One region of the Pseudoclavibacter sp. JAI123 genome, then DNA from elsewhere that is predicted to be linked to it. Evidence: predicted binding sites of a transcription regulator. Region 1 holds the regulator's gene; the other holds the start of a gene.
What was found. The regulator LexA, encoded in region 1, represses DNA repair genes until DNA is damaged. The targets are predictions, from matches to a motif close to TCGAACANNTGTTCGA.
Positions count from the first base shown of each region.

Region 1 (5,677 bases):
ACATCTTCTCCCAGCACGCGAAGAGCCGAGAGGGCAAGGCTCAAGTCGAGCTGGCGCAGATGGAATACATGCTCCCGCGCCTCCGAGGCTGGGGTGAGTCGATGTCCCGCCAGGCCGGTGGGCAGGTCGGCGGCGGAGCCGGTATGGGCTCGAGAGGTCCCGGTGAGACGAAGATCGAGCTCGATCGTCGCCGCATTCGCACGAAGATGGCCAAGCTCCGGCACCAGATCGCGGACATGAAGGACGCGCGCGACGTGAAGCGCGCGACTCGCGAGCGCAACCAGGTGCCGGCCGTCGCCATCGTCGGCTACACCAACGCCGGCAAATCGAGCCTCCTCAACCGCATCACCCACGCGGGTGTGCTCGTCGAGAACGTGCTCTTCGCGACGCTCGACGCGACGGTGCGCAAGGCATCCACGGAAGACGGCCGCCCGTACACGATCGCCGACACCGTCGGGTTCGTGCGCAACCTGCCTCACCAGCTTGTCGAGGCCTTCCGATCGACGCTCGAGGAGCTGCAGGCTGCCGATGTCATCGTGCACGCCGTCGACGCCTCGCACCCGGACCCGGCCGCCCAGCTCGCCACCGTGCGTGACGTCATCGGCGAGGTCGAGGCGCACGACGTCCCGGAGATCGTCGTCTTCACCAAGGCCGACCTCGTCGACAGCGATCGACGCCTTGAACTGCAGGGCCTCGCGAATGACGGCATCTTCGTGTCTGCGCACACCGGCGAGGGCATCGACCTGCTGCTCGCTCGAATCGCAGAACTGCTTCCGACGCCGGAGGTCACGATCGACGTGCTCGTGCCGTTCGAACGCGGCGACCTCGTCTCCTACCTCCACGAGCGCGGTGCTGTGCTCGAGCTGGGTCACGAGGAGGGTGGCACGCGCCTCAAGGCGCGAGTGAATCCCGACCAGCTCGGCCTGTTCGAGGAGTTCACCGTCGCGGGCTGAGTCGCTGCAGCGCGATTGAGCACTGAACGCAGAAGAGCGGCAAGCCCGATGGGCTTGCCGCTCTTCTGCGTTCAGGCGGGTCTTCTGTGGAGAGGATCAGATGGAACGGAGCACCGCGACGACCTTGCCCAGGATCTCAGCCTCGTCGCCCAGGATCGGCTCGAAGTCGCTGTTGCGGGGGAGCAACCAGATGTGTCCGTCCCGCTTGCGGAAGGTCTTGACCGTGGCCTCGCCGTCGAGCATGGCGGCGACGATGTCGCCGTTCTCGGCAGTGCGCTGTGACCGCACCACGACCCAGTCGCCATCGCAGATGGCGGCGTCGATCATCGACTCGCCGACCACGCGGAGCAGGAAGAGCTCGCCCTTGCCAACGATCTGGCGGGGGAGCGCGAAGACATCCTCGACCTGCTGCTCAGCCGTGATCGGGATGCCGGCTGCGATGCGACCCACGACGGGTACGAAGGCGGCCTCCGCCGTGTCGTTCGAGTCGCCATCGTCGGCATGGTCGAAGTGCACGAGCACCTCGAGGGCGCGTGGCATGCCCGGGTTCCGCTTGATGTAGCCGAACTTCTCAAGCTGCCCGAGCTGATGGGTCACGCTCGAGAGCGAGACCAGCCCGACCGTATCGCCGATCTCCCGCATGCTCGGCGGGTACCCGCGAGTGCGAACCGACTCGATGATGCAGGTCAGGATGCGCTCCTGCTTCTCGGTCAGCTTTCTGTAGATGTCACTCGCTGGCTTCTTGGCCATGTCGTCTCCGTCCGCTCTCCGACACGGAATGTCGGTGGCAGGTGATGCACTGCCTGATAGCGCCAACCCTACCGAGGGTGCACGCAGCTACGAAACATTTCTTCGAGTGTTGTGGAGGAAAGTTCGACAGATTCGAACGTTCGACCTTGACTTGACACTTTGTTCGTAGCTATATTCAGTACATACATTCGACCACTCGAAGATGTGGACGAATCAGGAGGAATCATGAACAACACTGCCGCACCGCTCCGCCTCACCACTCGAGGCCGCCGGGTCGTCCTGGCGCTCGCCGCGCTGCCCGTCGCCGCCGCCATCGCGCTCGGGGCCACGCACATGACCTCTGCAGCGGCATCGAACGAGACAGCCGATGTCGAGTTCGAGTACGTCACGGTCGGCGCGGGCGACACTCTCTGGGGAATCGCCGAGGAGGTCGCGGGCGACGCAGATGTCCGCGACGTCATCGTCGAGATCTCCAAGCTCAACGCGCTCGAGAACGGCACGGTTCAGGCCGGCCAGCGCCTCGCGCTCCCGCTCGACTGACGTCGTACATGTCGTCGACGAACACCTCGGCCGGGGCGTGGTGGGGGCCTCGTCGTAGGCTTGTCCGGTGACCTCGTTCGAAGACCTGCCCATCCGCGACGACCTTCGCGGACTCACCCCATATGGTGCGCCTCAGCAACCGGTGCGCGTCGCCATCAACGTCAACGAGAACCCGCACCAGGTTCCAGAGGTCGTCGCAAGACGCATCATCGAAGCGATCGCTCGCGAGCTCCCGGGTCTCAACCGGTACCCGGACCGCGAGTTCACCGCACTCCGGGAGCGGCTGAGTGTCTACCTGGGTCACGGCATCTCTCCCGAGCAGGTGTGGGCGGCGAACGGCTCCAACGAGATCATGCAGCAGCTCTTGCAGGTCTTCGGGGGGCCAGGCCGGAGTGTGCTCAGCTTCACACCCAGTTACTCGATGTACCCGCTGCTCACCCAAGGTGTGGGGTCCACCTGGGTGCCCGTGCCGCGCGCCGGTGACTTCACGATCACCGCAGAGCTCGTCACCGAGGCCATCGAGCGGGAGCAGCCCGACATCACGATCATCTGCTCGCCCAACAACCCGACGGGCACCGCGACCGACCTCAGCGTGATCGCCGCGGCCTACGAAGCGACCGACGGCATCCTCATCGTCGACGAGGCCTACGCCGAGTTCCTCCCAGACGGCGAGGAGACCGCGCTCTCGCTGCTTCCCGGGCGCGAGCGGCTCGTCGTCTCGAGGACCATGAGCAAGGCATTCGCGTTCGCGGGTGCTCGAGTCGGGTACTTCGCGGCCGACTCTGCCGTCGTGGATGCCGTGCGGTTGGTCCGCCTTCCCTACCACTTGTCTGCAATCACCCAGGCCGCGGCAACCGCCGCACTCGAGTGCTCCGAGATCATGCTGCAGCAGGTCGACGCCATCCGCGAGCAGCGGGACCGCCTTCTCGCAGAGCTCCCGGCGCTCGGTTTCACGCCCTGGGAGTCCGGGGCGAACTTCGTGCTCTTCGGGGGCGTCGATGACCCGGCAGACACCTTCGCTCGGCTGCTGGAACGCGACATCCTGGTCCGCGACGTCGGCATCCCGAACACGCTCAGGGTGACGGCGGGTACACGGGCGGAGACGTCCGCGTTCCTGGACGCTCTCGCCGAGATCACGAACGCCGGAAAGGCCTAGGCTGGAGGGATGACCACGACGCCACGCACTGCGACGCTCTCGCGAGCAACGAGCGAGTCCTCCATCGAGCTGAGCCTGAACCTGGACGGCACCGGCATCGCCGACATCCAGACGTCGGTGCCGTTCTACGACCACATGCTCACGGCCTTCGCGAAGCACTCGCTCACCGACCTCACGGTCCGCGCCACGGGCGACACGGAGATCGACGTGCACCACACGGTGGAGGACACGGCGATCGTCCTCGGTCAGGCGATCCGGCAGGCCCTCGGCGACAAGTCCGGTATTGCCAGGTACGGCGACGCGCGGGTTCCGCTCGACGAGTCGTTGGCTGAGGCAGTCGTCGACATCTCAGGGCGACCGTTCCTCGTGCACACGGGGGAGCCGGACGCGTTCGTCTACCACCTCATCGGCGGTCACTTCACGGGGGCGATGGTGCGCCACGTCTTCGAGGCGATCACCTTCCACGCCGGTCTGACCGTGCACGTCGAACTCATCCGCGGGCGCGACCCCCACCACATCGCCGAGGCAGAGTTCAAGGCATTCGCCAGGGCGTTCCGCGCTGCGAAGCGCGTCGACCCCGAGGTCGTCGGCATCCCCTCGACGAAGGGCGCCCTGTGACCGGACCCGCCCGTCCGCGCGTCGTCGTCGCCGACTACGGCTCAGGCAACGTGCACTCGGCAGTCAAGGCGCTCGAAGCGGCGGGAGCCGACGTCGAGCTCACCGCCGACCGCGCCGCAGCCTACGACGCCGACGGCTATGTCGTCCCGGGCGTGGGCAGCTTCGCGCACGTCATGGAAGCCATCAACCGGCAGCGCATCGGCGAGATCGTCGGCAGGCGCCTCGCCGGCGGTCGCCCGGTCCTCGGCATCTGCGTCGGCATGCAGATCTTCTTCGACGGCGGCATCGAGGGCGGGGAGCGCGCCGAGGGTCTCGGCGAGTGGCCAGGGGAAGTGACCGAGCTCCACGCCGACGTGCTTCCGCACATGGGCTGGAACCTCGTCGAGCCGCCGACCGACTCCAAGCTCTTCGCGGGCATCGCCGATGAGCGCTTCTACTTCGTGCACTCGTACGCGGCGCACGAGCTCCCGCTCGAGCCGCATCCCAAGGCCCGCCCGGTGCTCGTCACATACGCGGAGCACGGCGAGCGCTTCATCGCGGCCGTCGAGAACGGCCCGCTCTCCGCCACGCAGTTCCACCCCGAGAAGTCTGGCGAGGCCGGCGTTCGCCTGCTCCGCAACTGGATCGAGACGCTCCCGACGCGGGCCTAGGCCGATCGCCTCGGCGCGCGGCGCGACTGCCTGCCGATACGCTATTGCCCGGACGGCCAGGGCCTGACCTTCCGGCGTCGACGTCCAGGCGCCTCTGAACGAGAACAAGGAACCAACGCTCGTGAGCGAATTCAACACGTCACCGGAGCTCGTGCTCTTCCCCGCAATCGACCTCGCGGGTGGTAAGGCCGTCCGCCTGGTCCAGGGGGAAGCAGACTCGGCCACGAACTACGGCGACCCCGTCGATGCGGCCGAGGACTGGATCGAGCAGGGCGCCGAGTGGATCCACCTCGTCGACCTCGACGCCGCCTTCGGGCGCGGTGAGAACCGCGGCGTCATCAAGCGCGTCATCCGGGCCGCCAAGCACGTCAACGTCGAGCTGTCCGGCGGGATCCGCGACGACGAGTCGCTCGAGCGTGCGGTCGAAGCCGGTGCGAGCCGCATCAACCTCGGTACGGCGGCGCTCGAGAACCCGGAGTGGGCCGCCAGCGTCATCGCCCGCTACGGCGAGCTGATCGCCGTGGGTCTCGACGTGCGGGGCACGACGCTCGCGGCCCGCGGCTGGACGCGCGATGCCGGCGACCTCTGGACAGTGCTCGAGCGTCTTGAAGAAGCCGGTTGTGCTCGCTACGTCGTGACCGACGTGACCAAGGACGGCACGCTGCAGGGCCCGAACCTGCAGCTCCTGAGCGACATCCTCGACCGCACCGATCGACCTGTCGTGGCCTCCGGCGGCGTCTCGAGTCTCGATGACCTCGTCGCTCTCCGTGGGTTGGTCCCGCAGGGGCTCGAAGGTGCGATCATCGGCAAGGCCCTCTACTCCGGGGCGTTCACGCTGGTCGAAGCGCTCGACGTCTCGTCCTGAATCGAGAGGCGCCGACCCATGCCGTCCCTGCCTGAGCACTTCCACCCGAGCGAAGCTGACTCGGCCGGCCAGAGCTGGTCGGGGCGGAGCTTCGGCGACAACCCCTTCCGTGACGACGACGGCACTGCGCCGGCAGCGTTCCTCG
Region 1 covers NZ_JACCCM010000002.1:609,877-615,553, forward strand. The annotation lists gene hflX (GTPase HflX) at 1-953, shown strand, start outside; gene lexA (transcriptional repressor LexA) at 1,050-1,703, opposite strand; gene HDC34_RS14920 (LysM peptidoglycan-binding domain-containing protein) at 1,929-2,243, shown strand; gene HDC34_RS14925 (histidinol-phosphate transaminase) at 2,311-3,399, shown strand; gene hisB (imidazoleglycerol-phosphate dehydratase HisB) at 3,409-4,017, shown strand; gene hisH (imidazole glycerol phosphate synthase subunit HisH) at 4,014-4,667, shown strand; gene priA (bifunctional 1-(5-phosphoribosyl)-5-((5-phosphoribosylamino)methylideneamino)imidazole-4-carboxamide isomerase/phosphoribosylanthranilate isomerase PriA) at 4,789-5,532, shown strand; gene HDC34_RS14945 (SseB family protein) at 5,551-5,677, shown strand, end outside.

Region 2 (5,360 bases), on a different contig from region 1:
CTTTACGAAGCTCGGCGTGACGTCGCGCACGGCGGCGGTCTCCGAGGCGAGGACGCGCGGCGTTCTCCGCTAGTTCCCGCTCGTCCCCGCGGCGGCCCTTGCGTGCAGGTATGACCGCGCGCAGGAGTCAGGAGCAGCAAAGAACACGGCAACGGCAATGGCAACGGCGGGACTAGAACGGTGGAGTCGCGCTGCTGTTGGGCCGCGGCGGCAGGGCTTCACTGACGGAACGCGCTCGTTCGCGTCGCTCCGAGTGAACGGGCTCGCCTCGCCTGGGTTCTTCCGTCGGTCTGAAGAGTTGGTCGCTTGGTCTGAAGATCACGCCGTGTGGTTCGGGTCTGCTGATGTAGATCTTCCCGCTTGGTGTGGTCCATTCGAGGACGCCGCCGCCGAGTTGTCTGACTTTCCAGGCGGTGTGGTGTTTGACGATGTGGTGGTTCTTGCAGAAGTCGCTGAGGTTCCAGACTGCGGTCTTGCCGCCGTGCTGGTAGTCCTCGGTGTGGTCGAGCTCGCACCTCACGGCGGGTTGTCGGCAGCCGATGAAGCGGCAGTGGATGTCGCGGGCCTGCAGGAAGGCGCGCATCGCCGCGGTGGGCTTGTAGGAGTCGACGGCTTGTACGGCCCCGGTGATGGGGTGCGTGAGCACGCGGAGGAACGCTGGTGCGGTCGCGGCGAGGCGTTTCGCGTCCTCGATCGGCATGGGTGTCATCCCGTCGAGCATCGCGGGCGCCCGGCCCGGCTGGTCTCTGGCGGAGTCGCTGTCGGCGAGTACCGTCGTGATCGGGATCGAGAGCTGCACGCTGGCCTGGATACCAGCGGCCGCCGAGTTGCCCATCGGGTCGCTGGTGAGGAGCATGTCCGCGACGACGTCGGACATGACCTCGTTCAGACTCCGCTCGTCCAGGGCCGGGGCACTCTCCGCCCCGCTGTCGACACCACTGTTCAGCGCAGACGCAAGGGCAGGGTCATCGCCTTCGCGAGCATGGTCGACGGCGGCCCCGAACGCACTCTCGGTTTCGGACGCGGAGTTTGCCGACCCCGAGCCGTCTTGGTCTCCGGGCTTCTGGCGCGCTTTGATGATCGCGAGCGCCTGCTTCCGCACCCGGTCGCGGATCGCGTGCGCGACGAACGTGTCCGTCGTGACCCGGATGATGCTCATCCCGTCGCCAAGATCTTCGACCGTCGCGCGGCGTTGCCGCCTCGCCCGCGCGTGCCGCTGATCGATGGACTCGCCAGTCAGCTCCTCCGCGACCCGCTCCGCCGCCTTCCGCAGTGCCTGCGGCGGCAACGACTCCCGCCGAACCCGCTCGAGCATCACCTCCACAAACAGCGCCCGCCGCTCCGCCTGCTCGACCGGATCATCGTGGTTGACCTTGAGGCCTACCTCGACGAGCTTGTGCACCTGCGCGGGCGTCACGACGTTCTCGTCCAACGCGACCGCCAAAGCAGGGAAGTCCTGCTGCGTCATCGACGCGAGCGCCAGCTGGCCCTGCGTCACCCCGCACGACACCTGCATGACCAGCGCCACCTCGTTCGCGATGGACCGCACATGCATTGCCGACTCAGCGCACCCCTCCGCCGCATCCAACGCGTGGCCGAAGTCGTACGCGGCCGCGTGGGCCCGCAACTGCAACGCGGACCCTGCCGCGATCATCGCGGCCGCCCGCTCCTCCATCGCGAGGATCTCCGCCCGCCGCGCAGCAACCGAGGCCGGATCCGAAGGGTCAAACCTCGGGTTCGGGAGGTCGTGCTCGCCGTGCTGTTGCATGTCCCCAACGCTACGGACAACCACCGACATTCCGCGGTTTCGTGGATAACTTTCTGCACCGATCGCGACCGAACATTGGCCACCCTTGGACTTATCCCCAGACGCGGGGGGAACCTAGATGCCCAACTTACCGAACATAGCTTCGAATCAACGGGTCAGGCAGTGCAGAAACGAGGTTCACTTACTTCTTCTGTGCGTTGCCAGATCCGGGCGCCTCAGTTCCTGCAGCCCCTTCGTTCACCTCTCCGCGCAGCAGCTGCACGGGGTCGACGCCCTGCCTGCGCAGGTGCCGGTTGGTGAGCGCGCAGGCGACGGCGATGACCGCGGTCATGCCCAGCGTCGCGAGCAGCTGCTCCCGAGAGCCCTCGTTCAGCATGGTCAGCACGACGATGACGACGAGGATCACGGCCGCCAGGATGCTCAGCCAGGGGAAGCCGGGCATGCGGGCTGTGAGGGTCTCGCCGCGCGCATCCGCTCGCCGCCGCAGCACGAGCTGGGAGGCGGTGACGGTCGCCCACAGCACGATGAGGGTCGAGCCGACGATGTTGAGGAGGGTCGGCAGGACGGCGTCGGGCGCGAGGAAGTTGAAGATGACGGTGAGGAAGCCGACCCCGACGGAGACGAGCACGGCGACGGTGGGCGTGCCGTTGCGGGCGAGGCGCTGCATGCCGCGGGGCGCGAAGCGGCGCTCAGACAGCGAGTAGACCATGCGGGAGGCGCCGTAGAGGTTCGCGTTGAGTGCCGAGAGCAGGGCGATGACGATGATGGCCGACATGATGAGGTCCACGCCGGGGATGTTCGTGAGGGCGAGCACGGCGGCGAACGGGCCGGCGACGACGGCCGGGTCCATCCACGGCAGGGCGGCGACGATCACGAACACGGAGCCGATGTAGAAGAGCAGGATGCGCCAGAGCACGCTGCGCACGGCGCGGCGGATGCTCGTGGCGGGGTCGCGGGTCTCGGCGGCGGCGATCGCGGTGAGCTCGGTGCCGCCGAAGCTGAACATGACGATGAGGAGCGCTGCGGAGATTCCGAGGATGCCGGTCGGCGCGAAGCCGTCGTGCGCGACGAGGTTGGACAGGCCGGGCGAGGGCACGTCGGGGATGAGCCCGAAGAGGAGCGCGGCGCCGAGGGCGAGGAAGCCGATGATGGCGGCGACCTTGAGCACCGCGAACCAGAACTCGAAGGAGCCGTAGCGGCGCACGCCGAGGAGGTTGATGAGAGTGAACGCCACCATGAAGGCGAGCGCCCAGACGCCCTGCGGGATGCCGGGCGTCCAGGCGGCCACGATCGCGGCGGCTCCCGTGGCCTCGGCGGCGATGACGATGACGAGCTGCATCCAGTAGAACCAGCCGAGCGTCGCCCCCGCGGTCGCGCCGAACGCCTTCGCGGCGTACACGGAGAAGGCACCGCTCTGCGGGTCGGCGGCGGCCATCTCGGCGAGCATGAACAGCACGAGGATGACGAGGAGGCCCGCGACCGCGTACGACACGATGACGGCGGGTCCGGCGACCGCGATCGCCTGCCCGGAACCGACGAAGAGGCCGGCGCCGATCGCCCCGCCGAGGCCCATCATCGCGAGCTGCCGAGGCGTCAGCGAACGCTGCAGGTGGTGCGCGTCGCTCTTCTGACCGGCGACGGCTTGCGGTTCGCGCGCGGCCTCATGCGGGTTGCTGTTCTCGGATGCGCTTGCGGAAGTCACAAGCCGGAAGTCTCTCACGAATGGCGAGCGCGGCCCGTCGCCTGTGGAATCCGCCCACCCGCCGGGTATCGTCCGCGTATCGAAACCCGCATACGCTCCCGCAACACGCCCCTCGAGAGGCTGTAGCCATGAGCTACAGCCGCGCAGACCAGACCCTCGAACTCCCGACGACCGGGGCGTTCGTCAGCGCCCAGCGCCAGCCGCGGGCCCGTCGCCCGTCTCGCGCGCCGCGCTTCCTCGTGGCCGTGCTCTTCCTCGCGTACCTGGTGATGCTCACGTGGCTCATCGTGTGGAAGCTCGAGGCCCCGTTCGTCGGATGGGGTGAGATGCGGGCGCTCAAGCTCGTCCCGTTCGTCGCGAGTGAGGGGTACGCGGCGAGCCTGCCGCTCGAGGTGCTCGCGAACGTCGCCGTCTTCATCCCGTTCGGCCTCTGCACGGGCTACCTGTGGCGTCGGTCGCCCGGCCCGAAGACGTTCTTCGCGGCCGGGTTCGCGAGCCTCGCCATGGAGACCACCCAGTTCGCGCTTGCCGTCGGCAGCTTCGACACGAGCGACATCATCGCGAACACGGTCGGCGCGCTGATCGGTGCCGCGGTCGTCGCGCCGAGCGTGCGGCGCTCGGCGTTCAGCTAGGCGTTGCCGCCCGCCGGTGCGCCCGCCGCGGCATCGGTGGCGAGCGGCAGCCGCACGGCCACCCGCAGCCCGCCGCCGTCTCGCGCCGCGAGCCGCATGGACCCGCCGTGCGCCTTGACGACGCTCTTGACGATCGCCAGCCCAAGCCCGACGCCGGCGTGGTCGCTGCGCGCACGCTGCTCGCCTCGCTGGAACGGCTCCGTCAGCGTGGCGAGCAGGTCATCGCCGATCGGGCTGCCGGTGTTCTCGACGACGAGGACTGCCGCATCCGTCGCCGGACTCGTCGTGAGGGTGACCGAGCCGCCCTGCGCCAGGTTGTGCACGATCGCGTTGTGCAGCAGGTTCGTGGTGAGCAGCGAGATGAGCGCGGGCGAGCCGATCGTGGTCGCGGCCTCCCCCGCCGTCTCGATGGCGACGCCGCGCTTCTCGGCGAGCGGCAGCAGCGTCTCGGCGGCCTCCTCGGCGACAAGCGAGAGGTCGACGCGCTCGGTCGCGAAGGTGCCGTGCTCGGTGCGGCTCAGCACCAGCAGCGCCTCGGTCAGCTCGATAGCGCGGGCGTTCACCGAATGCAGGCGCCCGAGGACCTCGTCGTGGTCATGGTCCGGGTCCTTGCGGGCCACGTCGAGGAGCGTCTGCGAGATGGCGAGCGGCGTGCGCAGCTCGTGCGAGGCGTTCGCGGCGAACCGCTGCTGCTGGGCGACGTGCGCCTCGAGCTGCGCGAGCATCGCGTCGAAGCTGTCGGCCAGCTCGGTGAACTCGTCGCTCTTCCCGTAGAGGCGGATGCGGTGCGACAGCGATCCGGCCGCGGCGGCCCGCGTCGCGGAGGTGATGCGGGTGAGCGGGGCGAGCATCCGCCCGGCGAGGAACCAGCCGCCGACGAGCGCGAAGACGAGCAGGAACAGCAGTGCCCACGCCGCGGCGGGAACGAACGCGCGCACGAGGTCGGTGCGGCCGGGGAAGAACGTCCACTCGCTGGCCATCGCCTCGGCGGGCACGTAGCGGAGCAGGAAGGCGTAGACGACGGCGAGCAGCAGCGCGCCGGCGATCATGAGGAAGCCGGCGTAGCTCAGGGCGAGCTTGAGGCGCACGCTGAGCCCGCGCTGCCTGGTCACCGCTGGTCGTCTTCGTCGAGCACCGAGTTCGCTTCGGCGTCGATGCGGTAGCCGACACCGGGCACGGTCACGATGAGCCACGGCTCCCCGAGGCGCTTGCGCAGGGCGGAGACGGTGATGCGGACGGCGTTCGTGAACGGGTCGGC
Region 2 covers NZ_JACCCM010000001.1:2,499,326-2,504,685, forward strand. The annotation lists gene HDC34_RS11735 (response regulator transcription factor) at 1-73, shown strand, start outside; gene HDC34_RS11740 (HNH endonuclease signature motif containing protein) at 173-1,768, opposite strand; gene HDC34_RS11745 (amino acid permease) at 1,950-3,470, opposite strand; gene HDC34_RS11750 (VanZ family protein) at 3,599-4,102, shown strand; gene HDC34_RS11755 (HAMP domain-containing sensor histidine kinase) at 4,099-5,214, opposite strand; gene HDC34_RS11760 (response regulator transcription factor) at 5,211-5,360, opposite strand, start outside.
Region 2: the regulator LexA is predicted to act here: its motif matches at 1,899-1,914, upstream of HDC34_RS11740 (HNH endonuclease signature motif containing protein).